4 regions of the Marinobacterium sp. MBR-111 genome follow, and region 2 is predicted to be linked to each of the others. Evidence: predicted binding sites of a transcription regulator. Region 2 holds the regulator's gene; each other region holds the start of a gene.
What was found. The regulator FNR, encoded in region 2, switches genes on or off when oxygen is low (the NO sensors DNR and NnrR bind a similar motif). The targets are predictions, from matches to a motif close to TTGATNTANATCAA.
Positions count from the first base shown of each region.

Region 1: ABIE61_RS03595 (histone deacetylase family protein) is a predicted target of FNR. The motif match lies at 1,900-1,913, and genes of this name have one in related genera.
Region 3: ABIE61_RS09285 (cytochrome-c peroxidase) is a predicted target of FNR. The motif match lies at 2,044-2,057, and genes of this name have one in related genera.
Region 4: ABIE61_RS05975 (bifunctional enoyl-CoA hydratase/phosphate acetyltransferase) is a predicted target of FNR. The motif match lies at 2,075-2,088, and genes of this name have one in related genera.

Region 1 is NZ_JBEPQA010000003.1:198,692-202,227, forward strand. It holds gene ABIE61_RS03590 (IS4 family transposase) at 1-725, opposite strand, end outside; gene ABIE61_RS03595 (histone deacetylase family protein) at 862-1,794, opposite strand; gene ABIE61_RS03600 (response regulator) at 2,123-3,536, shown strand, end outside.
Region 2 is NZ_JBEPQA010000001.1:202,891-206,426, reverse strand. It holds gene ABIE61_RS00960 (sulfite exporter TauE/SafE family protein) at 1-94, shown strand, start outside; gene hemN (oxygen-independent coproporphyrinogen III oxidase) at 164-1,555, shown strand; gene fnr (fumarate/nitrate reduction transcriptional regulator Fnr) at 1,662-2,438, shown strand; gene ABIE61_RS00945 (adenine phosphoribosyltransferase) at 2,669-3,211, shown strand; gene ABIE61_RS00940 (recombination-associated protein RdgC) at 3,291-3,536, shown strand, end outside.
Region 3 is NZ_JBEPQA010000010.1:85,038-88,573, reverse strand. It holds gene ABIE61_RS09295 (MFS transporter) at 1-356, opposite strand, end outside; gene gdhA (NADP-specific glutamate dehydrogenase) at 426-1,778, opposite strand; gene ABIE61_RS09285 (cytochrome-c peroxidase) at 2,118-3,116, shown strand; gene ABIE61_RS09280 (disulfide bond formation protein B) at 3,225-3,536, shown strand, end outside.
Region 4 is NZ_JBEPQA010000006.1:52,668-56,203, forward strand. It holds gene ABIE61_RS05970 (acetate/propionate family kinase) at 1-999, opposite strand, end outside; gene ABIE61_RS05975 (bifunctional enoyl-CoA hydratase/phosphate acetyltransferase) at 1,004-1,975, opposite strand; gene ABIE61_RS05980 (histidine triad nucleotide-binding protein) at 2,128-2,499, opposite strand; gene ABIE61_RS05985 (SpoVR family protein) at 2,551-3,536, opposite strand, start outside.

The DNA.
Region 1 (3,536 bases), on a different contig from region 2:
AGCTCAATCACTTGATCGTACTCAACCGACGTCTTGGCAGGTACTGGATTCGATTTCTGCACCTGATAAACAGCTTTGGGTCTCAGTCGCGTGACAAAGCTAACCTTTTGTTTTGTCAGCTCTCCATACCAGCGGTAATCAACATAGCCCTTATCAAAAGCCACGATACTACCTGCCGGGAAGGTGAACCGGCGCCCCTGAATCAAATCGCCTTCCCGGCCATCACTGAGCGCAACGAACTCGGGAATTAAGCTGGCGTTGTTCAGGCCGGTATGCAGCTTTACACCGGCTTTTGACTGATGGATTTTTGCCCAGGGGAAAATATTCAATGACAGATCGATGGTGCTGGCATCGAGTGAATAAAGTGGATTCTTGAAGCGAAATTTATGCGCATTTGAACGCACAGAACAGCGCTGCAAAAGCTTATAAAAGATGGCCTCATAGAGCTCGGCAGGCTGCTGCTCATTGAGGCGGGCGAGGGTTGAGCGAGCAATCGGCTTGGCTCCGAGGTGGTAGAGTTTATGCCGCTGACTGGCGAGGCTAGACTCGATGTCGCGAAGACTTTGTCGGCCAGAAATCTGGGACATCGCAATGCCAATGAACTGATCCCAGCGTGAAGCTGAACGGAGCTTTTGCCCCACATGATGCTCACGAGCCGTTCGCTCAAAATCGTGTCTGGACAAAGGCTGGAGCAACTGATGAAACGCGGTGTTATGATGAGACAAAGCCTGAATCCTTTGTGAGTAGAGTGTTTGGTCGCACTCTCATTTTACTCACTTGGATTCAGGCTTTCTCATTTGCTGCCATTTATGGGACAGCAGTGGCCCATCGGCAGCCTTTTTCGTTTGTGCGAGTGTCGCGTCAGGCTTCTGAAAATCCGGCCAGTACTTCCAGGTGTGCCTGTACACTGAAGGCCAGTGGAACCGGGTTATATCCGCCCTCAAGGACAGACACGATCCGACCCTGACAGTGTCGGTCTGCAAATGCCTTGATTTTCTGTGTGACCCAGCGGTAATCCTCTTCATCCAGATTCAGGTCGGCCATCGGATCTTCCTTGTGGGCATCAAAGCCTGCCGAGATAAAGATCATGTCAGGCTTGTGCGCCTCAAGTGCCGGCAGCCAGCACTTTTCAATGGCATCATGAAACAGACTTGGGTCGCTGTGAGCCGGTATTGGGCAGTTGATGATGTTGGCTCGATCGATTTCGTGATAGCGCTCCGGGTAGTAGGGGTGCTGGAACGTCGAACAGACCAGCACTTCCGGGCGGTCTTTGAAAATATCGACAGTACCGTTGCAGTGATGTACGTCGAAATCGAGAATGGCCACTCGTTCTATGCCTGCTTGCTGCAGTGCGTGGGCAGCGCCGATGGCAATGTTGTTATAGAAGCAGAAGCCCATCGCCAGGTTGTATTCGGCATGATGGCCCGGCGGGCGGACCGCACAAAATGCGTTTTCCGCCTTGCCGCTCAGGACGCGATTGGTCGCAAGAATGACGCCACCGGCAGCCAGACTTGCCGCCTTCAGAGAATCTGGACACAGGGCCGTATCGTCATCGGTATAGACCACGCCCGAGTCCGGCACTTTCATTTCCAGCCGCTTCTGGTGCAGGTGATGGTGTGCGAGTAATACCTGCTCTTCAGTTACCTCAACAGCGGTCAGCTGATCCAGCTGATCCAGCAACCCGGTGCGTTGCAGTACCTTGTTAATGGCAACCAGCCGCACGGGGCTCTCCGGGTGTTCCGGCCCCATATTGTGCAGCATGCAGTCCTTGTGGGTGATAAATGCTGTTGTCATGGCTTTAGCATACTCCTCTACTGTCAACATTCTAGAGGAAAAGGCGTCCCGAGAGGCTTAGGCCTTGGTCTTAAGACGGTCTTTATCATGCGGTTAACCCAACTATTGATCGATGTCATGCCGTACCGTCATCAGGTTCTTTATAGTGTCCACACAGCATAGAACTGTCTTCTGCACCGAGTGTTCTCACCCAACGCTCGGTGTTTTTTTATCCCCCTCCTCATTGCGTGAATACTTCTTGCGTGTGTCCATGCCCTGTATACTCACTGCTGATTACCGGCCCTTGTGTGTCGGTACACAGTGTTTGGCATAGGGTGGATAGGCCACGGTGGCTTCACGCAAGGTAGATTACTCTGACAAGAATGTTTTGCTGATCGACAGCAGCGGTAACCTGCGCTCTACGATCTATTACATGCTGCGTGAGCTTGGTGTCAGAAACCTGAAAGCAACCACCGTGAACGAAAAAGTGTTGCAGCTGATCGAGGAGGAACAATTCGATATTATCCTGCTTGGTCATAACAGCAGTGACGCCGTGACGGGTATGCAGCTGCTTGAGGAAGCTCGCTTTCTCGGTTATATCCGTCCTACAGCTGGCTGGATCTTCATGACCAGTGATGCCTCACAGGAGGTGGTGCTTCACGCCATCGACAGTCGGCCTGATGACCTGCTGACACGCCCTTTTTCCATTGATGAGCTCAAGAGTCGGCTCGACCAGCTGGTGCTGCGCAAACAGGTGCTGAAGCCGGTAGAGCAGTCGATTGAGGTGGGCGACCTTGAGGGTGCTGTCCTGGCCTGCGATGACATCCCTCGGCATGATCCCAACATTGACTATGCACGTCGTATCAAAGCCAACCTCTTGACTCAGCTGGGTCGAGCGGACGAAGCCTATGAGGTGCTTGAACCGATTTTCTGGCAAGACCCCGACAAAGATACGGGGCTGTGCATGGCGCAGGCATTAATCGGAATGCAGAGGCTGAGTGAAGCAGGAGATCTACTCGACAGTTTGATCGAGAGTTATCCGCTGCTGATCGCGGCATATGATTTGCGCGCTCAAGTGCATGAAAAGAACGGTGATCTGGAGCAGGCGCGAGAGACACTTAAAGTTGCGACCGCCAAGGCTCCGCTGGGTATTCCTCGGCAGATGGAGCTGGGGCGGGTTGCGACCCAGACTCGTGTGCTTGAACTGGCCGAAGGTGCTTACCGAAAATCGATCGTGCTGGGTCGGCGTAGCTGCTACCGCTCACCGGAGCCCTACCTGCGGTTGGCGAACATCAGGCGGCTCGAAATGAAAAGTGCAGATTCGCGGCGCCAGATCGAGCTGCGCAATGATATGGACTCCATTCTGAACAATGCCGAATACAACTTTTCCAAGGATCCTGCGCTGAAGGTCAGAACAGCCCTGTTGCGGGCTCAGGCAAGCGAGGATATGGGCGATCAGGAAGAGGCTCGGCGGTTGAGTGAGGAGGCTCAGCGCCGAAATTCTGCTCTCAGTCAGCCTTTGCAGCTTGAACGCGAGCGTCTGACCCTGTCGGGCGATCCGGTACCTGTGCTGGAACCGGAACCAGAGCACGATTCGGCCAGAGAGGCGCCTCGTCAGGTTCGTCGAGACCCGGAGATGAGCGACAAGGTCAATCGGCTTGGGGTCAAACACTACCTGGCCGGCAAGGGATCTCAGGCGATCCGCTATTTTGGTCTTGCCATCGAATATGATCCCGGCAATGTGCCGGCCCTGCTTAATCTGG
Region 2 (3,536 bases):
GCAACGCAGTGGCGTAAGACAGGGGGCGGGGCTTTTGGTAATTCTGTTTGGTCTGGCAACCCTGCCGTGGACCGGCCTGTTGCACCCACATTGATATCCATCAACAACCGCCCGGTCACTCTTCCCTATAATGCCCGACCGGCCAACAAATAGAGGTACTGAGGTGAACAACCAGACAACCATCAGTTGGGATATGGACTTGATCAAGCGTTATGACCTGTCCGGCCCCCGCTATACCTCGTACCCGACTGCGATCCAGTTCGATTCCGGCCTGAGCCCCGAGAAGTTGATCGAAACCGGGCGCTCCACAAGTGATCATCATGCACCCTTGTCACTGTATGTGCATATCCCTTTTTGTGCTCACGTTTGCTACTACTGCGCCTGTAACAAGGTGATCACCCGCAACCGCAAGAAAGCTCAGCCCTACCTTGATACTGTTTATAGTGAAATGGCAAAGCTGTCACAGTGGTACCGTGGAGACCGGCAGGTAAATCAGCTGCATTGGGGTGGTGGTACCCCGACGTTTATCAGCGATGATCAAATGCGTGAGCTGATGCAGGCACTGCGCAGCAATTTCAATTTGCGTGATGACGACAAGGGCGACTATTCAATTGAGATTGACCCGCGTGAAGCCAGTGACCAGACTCTGGAGGTTTTGCGCGAGATCGGCTTCAACCGTATCAGCCTTGGTGTACAGGATGTGGATGCACGGGTACAGGAAGCGGTCAATCGCGTCCAACCCACCGAGATGACCGCGCGCGTACTGCAACGCTCGCGTGAACTGGGATTCAAATCGATCAACATGGACCTGATCTACGGCCTGCCGCATCAAAGCGAAGAAAGCTTTGCCGATACCCTCGACACCGTCATTGCCATGAGCCCTGACCGCCTGTCAGTGTTCAACTATGCGCACCTGCCGGATCGATTCCGCTCACAGAAACACATTCGTGCTGAAGACTTGCCCAGCCCCGAGACCAAGCTCAACATACTGCAAAACAGTATCAATCGCCTGCTTGAGGCCGGTTACGTTTATATAGGCATGGACCATTTCGCCAAGCCCGATGATGAACTGGCCCTCGCCCAGGCGGAAGGCAAGCTTCATCGCAACTTTCAAGGTTACACCACCCATTCCGATTGTGACCTGGTTGCCATGGGCGTATCAGCCATCAGTCAGATTGGCGATGTCTATTATCAGAACGAGCATGATATTGCCGCCTACAGTCAGGCCGTTGCTCAGCAGCAACATGCCGTCAAGCGCGGTGTAACACTGAGCCGTGATGATCATATTCGCCGCTCGGTCATTACTGAGTTGATCTGTCAATTTGAACTGGATGTTGCGGCCGTCGAGCAGCGCTTTGATATTCAGTTTGGCGATTATTTCAATGCCGAGCAGGCTGAACTGCAGCAGTTCAGTACTGATGGCTTGATCGAGTTGTCATCCAGTCGCATTCGCGTGACTGCAGCAGGCCGCCTGCTGATAAGACGCATCTGTATGGCGTTCGATGCCTATATACCGAAACATGAAGCCACACGGAGTTTCTCGCGTATCATCTAAAGTCGAGGCCCGTTAACCGGGCCCGGCGCTTCACCCTCTGGGGTAAATGTTACATAATGCGGGAAAGCACTCGCAGCGTGACGAACCCAACAATAAGGATGACCCCATGGCCGACTGGAAATCTCAAGGAAAGCTTCACAGCCTGCAACAGGTCCATTGCAAGACCTGCAGCCTGAGCTCACTCTGTCTTCCGGTATCGCTTGACCTGACCGAGATCGACCGACTCGATGATATTATCGAGAAAAGCCGCCCGCTCAAGAAAGGTGAACACCTGTTCCATCAGGGTGAACCCTTCAGCTCCGTGTATGCCCTTCGGGCCGGCACAATCAAGAGCTACACGCTCACCAATGAGGGTGAAGAGCAGATCACCGGCTTTTATTTCCCGGGCGAACTGGTCGGCCTGAGTGGATTTGATGCCGAAACCTATCCCATGTCAGCCAAGGTACTGGAAACCACGACCGTCTGTGAGATCCCCTTTGAACGTCTGGATGAGCTTTCAGGCCAACTGCCCGAACTGCGCCGTCAGATGCTGCGCAGCATGAGCAAGGAACTGCGAGATGATCAGCAAATGATGCTGTTGCTGTCGAAGAAAAATGCAGAACAACGCGTGGCAACCTTTCTTCTCAAATTGTCTCAGCGCTTCAAGGCACGCGGGTACTCTGCATCCAACTTCCGTCTGTCGATGTCACGTAACGAGATCGGCAACTATCTGGGCCTGGCCGTGGAAACCGTCAGCCGCATTTTTACGCGCTTTCAAAAGATGGACCTGATGCAAGTGGACGGCAAGGAAGTGGAGCTGACCAACCTGGACGAAATGTATCGTTTGTCTGGCGAGGCACGCCAAGGTGAATGCTCCCAGCATCAGGAAAACCAGACCAGCTGACACCATGACGGGGAAGCTGCCAACATTATCAAGCCCATCCATGCGGTTGGCGGTTTATAACCGGGGACAGTATCTCGCCAATAAAAAAGGCATGGCTTCTTTCGAAGCCATGCCTCAAGTTGCACAATGAAGTAGCCATCTCAATGTGTAACCCAACGAAGCCATTACACCCTTAATCCGCCCTCGCAGCATTGAGTTATGTCAATTGAGCGCCTAACCGGGAGATATTTATGTCCTACGATGAGTTTTATGTGAAGTCTGTCATCCGTTCACTGCAGGACTGGCCCGAACCCGGTGTAACCTTTCGCGATGTAACTCCCATTTTCAAAGACCCCAAAGCGATGCGTATGGTGTCGGATGCATTCATCCAGCGTTATATCGACAGCGACATTACGCATATTGCCTGTATTGACGCCCGTGGCTTCCTGTTTGGCGCTATCCTGGCGCACCAGCTTAACCTGCCGCTGGTGCTGGTGCGCAAAAAAGGCAAGCTGCCGGGCGAAACCATTCATCAGGAATATACGCTGGAGTACGGTACCGCCGCAGTTGAAATGCAGATTGACTCGGTTGAGTCCGGTGATCGCGTACTTCTGTTCGATGACCTGATTGCTACCGGCGGCACCATTTTGGCCGCCTGCACCCTGATCAAGAAACTTGGCGCGGAGGTTATCGAGGCCGCCGCCCTGATCGATCTGCCGGATCTGCAGGGTTCCACCCGCATTCAGGAACTGGGCATCCCCGTCTACTCCCTGCTCGCCTACGAAGGCTGCTAAGCTTCCCATCTGATGCACCGGGTACGCCTGCCCGGTGCACACTGTTATACTTCACCCCTTTTGCACCTCTGGAGAGTCCATGCTCTGGTTCCGTAATGCCATTGTCTATCGCTTTGAACCCACCCCGGGGTTTACCCCTGAACACCTGAGCGAAGCCCTGTCAGAACATCCATTTACCCCCTGTAGCAGTCAGGAACTGAGTCGCAGCGGCTGGAGCGCACCAGTGAGCGAAGCTGACGAGATGCTGGTATTCAGCAGCAACGGCTTCATGCTGATCAACCTGCTGCAGGAAGAGCGCATTCTGCCCGGCAGCGTTGTACGCGAG
Region 3 (3,536 bases), on a different contig from region 2:
CGAATCAGCCCCGGACCGGATAGCGTCACCAGCAGAAAACCGAAACCTTCAATACCCCTCAGCAACAGCAGCATGGCCGCACTCTGTGCCTGGCTGCCGATCAGGCTGGCGAGCACCAGAATACCCAGCCCCAGCAGCACACTGCGGCGCAAGCCGGCACTGTCCGCCAGCAGCCCAATCAGGGCCCCTGCCAGCATGCCGGCCAGCTGCACCAGAGACAGCAGGAATCCGGCCTCAACCAAAGTGACACCAAGAGCATCCTGCAGCACCGGAATGGCTGGTGGCAGTTTTCCGATATGAAGGGCAGCCGTGATACCTGCCAACATCACAACAAATTCAGGGGCCAGAGACCGCATCCTTAGACTCCAATAAGCAAAAGCCCGGGCACAGGGCCCGGGCTATGATGGCAAAACCGGTTCAGGTGATTAAACCACACCCTGCTCCAGCATGGCATCCGCCACCCGGCGGAAACCGGCAATATTGGCACCCAGTACCAAATTATGTGGCTGGTCAAATGCCTTGGCCGTTTCACTGCAGCGCTGGTAGATACCAGCCATGATCTGTTGCAGGCGTTCATCGACCTGCTCGAAGGTCCACTGTTGCATGCTGGCATTCTGTGCCATTTCCAACTGACTGGTAGCAACGCCGCCTGCGTTGGCCGCCTTACCCGGGCCATAGTGAATACGCTCGGCGATAAACACTTCCACCGCCTCAGGCGTTGAAGGCATGTTGGCACCTTCACTAATGCAGCGCACGCCATTACCGATGAGTGCGCGCGCATCCGCTTCGGTCAACTCGTTCTGAGTTGCGCATGGGAAGGCAGCATCGGCCGTATAGCGCCATACGACATGGCCATCTTCAGGGTAGGCCTCAACCGGGGTAAACTCCGCTTTCGGATGTTCTTCCAGATATTCGGCCAGCGAGCCACGACGCTCTTCCTTGATCTGTTTGAGGGTTTCCAAATTGATACCGTGACAGTCATACAGCGTACCGGTAGAGTCAGAACATGTAACCGGACGGGCGCCAAGGTGATACAGTTTCTCGATGGTGTAGATCGCCACGTTGCCGGCACCGGACACCAGACAGGTTTTGCCCGCCAGCGAGTCGGCATGGGCCTGCAACATGTTCTGGGCGAAGTAGACACAGCCGTAACCCGTGGCTTCCTTGCGTACCAGTGAACCGCCCCACAGTAACCCCTTGCCGGTCAAAACTCCTTCATAACGGCCAGTCAAGCGCTTGTATTGCCCGAACAGGTAGCCGATCTCACGCGCACCCACACCAATATCACCCGCCGGCACGTCAGTCGTCGGGCCGATGTGACGGTACAGCTCGTTCATGAAAGATTGACAGAAGCGCATGATCTCCTGATCGGAGCGCCCTTTGGGATTGAAGTTGGCACCGCCCTTGCCACCACCAATTGCCAAGCCGGTCAGGGCGTTTTTGAATATCTGTTCAAAACCGAGAAATTTGATGATGCCGGCGTTTACGGAAGGGTGAAATCGTAGACCGCCCTTATACGGGCCCAGAGCCGAATTGAATTCGATGCGGTAGCCCTTGTTGACCTGCACCTTGCCCTTGTCATCAACCCAGGGAATGCGGAACATGATCTGGCGTTCTGGTTCTACCATGCGCTCAATGATACCGCTGTCCCGGTAGCGCGCTTCTGACTCCAGCAAGGGTTCCAGCGACTCAAGCACCTCTTCAACAGCCTGATAAAACTCTGCCTGGGCGGGGCTGGAAGCCATCAGCTGCGTGATGGTGTTATGGATGTAGGACATCAATGTACCTCTGATGAATGGATTAAAGCTTCACGGGCAACACCAGAGTCGATGAAAGAATGACAACTGGCAGAAACACCCCAGTTGAACAGGCAGAACCGGGACACCCGCCGGAAAAAAGCTTGGTATTATACAGCACCACACTGGTGCAACAAAAGCACTAATGTGGTGCCTTGCACTATATTTGTGCAACATGCTGTTGCGATAAACATCTACACTCATTTTTTGGTCAGGCACTTCAACCCAGAGAAGCCCGGCGCATTACTTGATCCCAGTCAACGCGACCGAAGATTAACAAGGCCATGATGGAACTCAAGCCCACTGAAAGAGGCACAAGCCATGACACTTACACGTCTGTTGAAACATTCACTGTTGGCACTTGCCATCGGCACTGTGAGCCACTCGGCCATTGCCAATGAGCCGATCCAGCCAATCGAACCGCTCAAGAACGTGAACCTGGCCCTGGCCGAACTGGGCAAGAAACTCTACTTCGACCCACGCCTGTCCAAGTCAGGTTTCATCTCCTGCAACTCCTGCCACAACCTGAGCATGGGCGGCACCGACAATATCAAGACGTCCATCGGACATGGCTGGGCACAGGGTCCGATCAACTCGCCCACTGTTCTTAACTCCAGCCTCAACGTGGCACAGTTCTGGGACGGTCGTGCGGCTGACCTGAAGGAGCAAGCCGGTGGTCCGATCGCCAACCCGGCCGAAATGGGTTTCACTCACGTGCTGGCCGTCGATGTCATTCAAAGCATTCCAGGCTATGTACGTGAATTCCGCCTGGTATTCGGTGATGAAGAGGTGAATATCGACAAGATCACCGATGCCATTGCCGAGTTCGAAAATACGCTGGTGACACCAAACGCCCGTTTTGACCAGTGGTTGCTGGGCGATCAGGATGCCATCACCCCGTTTGAGCGTGAAGGCTACGAGCTGTTCAAAACCAGCGGCTGTGTCGCCTGTCACAACGGCCCAGCAGTCGGCGGCAACTCGTTCCAGAAAATGGGCCTGATTGAGCCCTACCAAACCAACAACCCTGTTGAAGGCCGCGCGGCGGTTACCGGCAAGGATGCGGATCGCTTTACCTTCAAGGTACCGACCCTGCGCAACGTGGAGCTGACCTATCCGTACTTCCACGACGGTGAGGCGGCCACCCTGACCGAAGCCACCGACATCATGGGTCGCCTGCAGCTGGGCCGTAAATTCACCGATGAAGAAAACGCCAAGATAGTGGCCTTCATGAAAACTCTGACCGGTGACCAGCCCCAGTTCCTGATGCCGATTCTGCCACCATCGGTGGATGCGACTCCGAAACCTCAACCGTTTGATTGAAACATCCCGACAGAGGCTCTCTCAGAGCCTCTGTCGCTTGCTTCAAGTTTCCTGCCCCGTTACTCTCCTGCAACACCTTTTCTCTGAACGTTATCGTGAGCACCTCAGATGAGCACACCAGCTGTTGAGTCATTTCTGAATCATGTATTCAGGCCCGGCATTTACTGGTCAATTCTATTGGTCGGCAGCCTATCGGCTGAGGGCGTGGCACTATATTTCCAGTATGGGCTGGACTACGGCCCCTGCGTGCTCTGCATCCATATCCGCCTCTGGGTTGCGGCTCTTGTTCTGGTTGCAATAACAGGCCTTTTGGCACAGCGTTGCACTCATCTGCAAAAGGTCTGTCACCTTCTGACTGCCGCTATTGCGCTGGGCTTTACCGAACGCAGCTGGCGCTTATTGGCCATTGAGCGCAACTGG
Region 4 (3,536 bases), on a different contig from region 2:
GTTCTCGCCGACACCACCCGAGAACACCACCTGTTCCACCCCTTCCAGTGCGGCACCCAGGCGGCCCATCTCCAGCGCGACACGGTAGCAAAACATGTCGATTGCTTCCTCGGCGCGAGGATCATTGGCCTGATGCAGCTCCTTCATGTCCGAGCTGATGGTGGAAACGCCCAGCCAGCCGCTTTCCTTGTAGATCAGCTTTTCCAGTGCATCCACATCCATGTTCTCTTCCCGCATCAGATAGAGCAGCACGCCAGGGTCAAGATTGCCGGTGCGACTACCCATGGGCAGGCCTTCGACGGCGGTGAAGCCCATGCTGGATGCGATGGAGCGTCCATCTCGAATGGCACACATGCTGGCGCCTGCGCCCAGGTGACAGGCCACTGTTTTCAAATTGCCAGCTCCGCCAAGGCTGAGCTGGCGCTGGATATACTCGTAGGACAAGCCATGGAAGCCATAGCGGTGCACGCCTTTCTCGATGAGGTGGCGCGGCAAGGCATATAGCCGCTCCAGCCGGGGCTGTGCCGCATGGAACATGGTGTCGAAACAGGCGACAACGGGTAGTTGTGGTGCCAGTGCACGGCAGGCTTCAACCAGCTTCAGGTTATAAGGTTGATGCAGCGGGGCCAGCGGGATAAAGCTTCTCAATTGCTCCAGCACAGCATCGTCCAGTCGCATCGGTGTGTTGAACAGGTCACCACCATGTACGACTCGGTGACCGGTCGCAATCAAACGTGACTCCGGCAGGTGCGCTTCGACCCATTGCAGCACTTCACGCAAGGCGAACTGATGACGCTCGTCCAGTGCCACTGACTGGCACTCCAGCTGATGCGAGTCCAGTACCCGGTTGTTTTCATCACGCACCTTGAACAGGGTGGTGTCACCCAGCAGGTTTTCCACTTTCAGGTGAAACAGGCAGTGAAGTTCGCTCGCACGCAGGGCATATAGGCCACACTTGAGACTGGAGGAGCCACCATTAACGGTCAGAATGGTATCCATGCTTTCAGCCCCCCTTGCGTGGATGCTTGACCATGTAGGAAGCCAGTGCACAGGACGCCAGGCGGCCCAGAGTACCTTCGGCACGGCTGGTCAGAATAATGGGTACCTTGGCCCCTACGGCCAGGCCGGCTGACTTGGCATCGGCCAGGTAGATCAGCTGCTTGGCGATCATGTTGGCGGCCTCAAGGTCAGGCGCCAGCAGGATATCGGCGTCACCAGAGACCGGTGAGTTGATATGTTTGTCGATGGCGGCCTGCAGTGAAATAGCATTATCGAAAGCCAGCGGGCCGTCCAGAATGCCGCCAGTGATCTGTCCGCGATCTGCCATTTTGCACAGGGCGGCAGCGTCGATGGTACTCTGCATGGTCGGCTTCACCTTTTCAACCGCGGCAAGAATCGCGACCTTGGGCGACTCATTACCCAATGACTGACAGAAGTCGATGGCGTTCTGAACGATATCCCGTTTTACCAACAGATCAGGCACCACGTTGATGGCGGCATCGGTGATCACCAGTGGTTTGTGGTAGTTGGGCACGTCAAACACGAATACATGGCTCAGGCGCCGCTCTGTACGGATGCCCTTGGTTTTATGAACCACGGCACTGAGCAGTTCAGAGGTGCCGAGGCTCCCTTTCATCAGCGCGACGGCCTTGGCTTCGCGAATCAGTGTACAGGCGCATTCGGCCGCCATGTGGCTGTGTTCGGTGCTGATGATTTTGTAGGGTGACAGGTCGATGCCTTCAATTTCGGCTGCGGCTCGAATCTTGTGTTCCGGGCCGACCAGCAGAGGCTCAATCAAACCCTGTTCAGCCGCTTCGATGGCACCCAAAAGGCTGTTGTGATCGACCGGATGGACCACGGCGGTGCGGATAGGGCCGGACTTGCGTGCCTGCTCAATAAAGAACTCCAGCTGGTTGTGCATCGGCGGTGTCTCGGTTGAAATCGTGGTGTTGGGGGCGTCAGCTGATATCGACATGGGGGTATCCTTCCTGAGAATGCTGATGACTAGGGTATAGTCCTATAATGAACCCATTATGACGCAGTGCAACATAAAGCGGACAGGCTCGCGGCAAAATTGATCCGAGGCAAGATCCAGGGCAGCCGAGCATGTGGCTCGGCCACCATGCCTCAGTTGTTAACCGGGGTTTTCAGAGTGTCTTGATACGGAGGCCAGCCCATCGGCTTGCCACCGAGGAGGTGCAGATGAATGTGGTAGACCGTTTGGCCACCGTGGGTGTTGCAGTTGAATACGGTGCGGTAGCCATCCTGATCAAAGCCCTGTCGCTGAGCAATTTTGCTGGCGGCCTGAATCATATGCCCCACTACCTCGCGGTCGTCGTCGGCAATGTCATTCAATGTTGCGATATGCTTGCGCGGAATAATCAGGCAGTGAAAGGGTGCCTGTGGGTTGATGTCGCGAAAGGCGATGACCTGGTCATCTTCGTACACCCGCTCAGCCGGGATTTCACCTTCCAGAATTTTGCAGAACAGACAATCCATAACCTTCTCTCGACTCATTTGATTCGTGTCGAAGCAGTATAGCGAGCGCAGTCAGATTGCCTCAACCTTTTGCTCCCGTGGTGGGCAGGCATACTGCTTGGCAACGGTACCGTCCGGCAGTACGGATTCAAGCTGTACATCGAATCCCCACAGGCGGTGCACATGTCGCAACACCTCTTCCGTGGACTGGCCCAGTGGCTGGCTGTTGTGCATGTAGTGGCGCAGGGTGAGGGAACGATCACCGCGAACATTCACGTTCCATACCTGAATGTTGGGCTCGCGATTGCCGAGGTTGTACTGGGCCGACAGAGCCTCGCGCAACTGGCGGTAGCCGCGTTCGTTGTGAATGGCATCGACCCTCAGTACCGGACGATTGCTGTCATCCATGATCGAAAACAGTTTCAGCTCCCGCATCAACCGGGGTGATAGATACTGCAGGATGAAGCTTTCATCCTTGAAATTGCGCATGGCGTGGTCAAGCGTTACTTTCCAGTCGCTGCCTGCAATATCGGGGAACCACTCCCGGTCCTCATCGGTCGGGTTTTCACAGATGCGGCGAATGTCCTGCATCATGTTGTAACCCAGCGTATAGGGGTTGATGCCACTGAAGTAGGGGCTGTCGAACGGGGGTTGATAGACCACGCTGGAATGGGAGTGGAGAAACTCCATCATGAAACCGTCGGTGACCAGCCCCTCGTCATACAGCTGATGCAGCAACGTATAGTGCCAGAAGCAGGCCCAGCCTTCATTCATCACCTGAGTCTGTTTCTGGGGATAAAAATACTGTGCAACCTTGCGCACGATGCGGACGATCTCCCGCTGCCAGGGCTCAAGCAGGGGGGCGTTCTTCTCGATGAAGTACAGAATGTTCTCTTCCGGATCTGCCGGAAAGCGAGGGTGTTTGCGATCATCACTGTCCGCTTTGCGGGGTACGGTGGTGTTCCACAGATCGTTCAGATGACGCTGTATGTATTCTTCCCTGTCCTGCTGACGCTCACGTTCTTCGGCGGCGGTGAGCGGGCGTGGGCGTTTGTAGC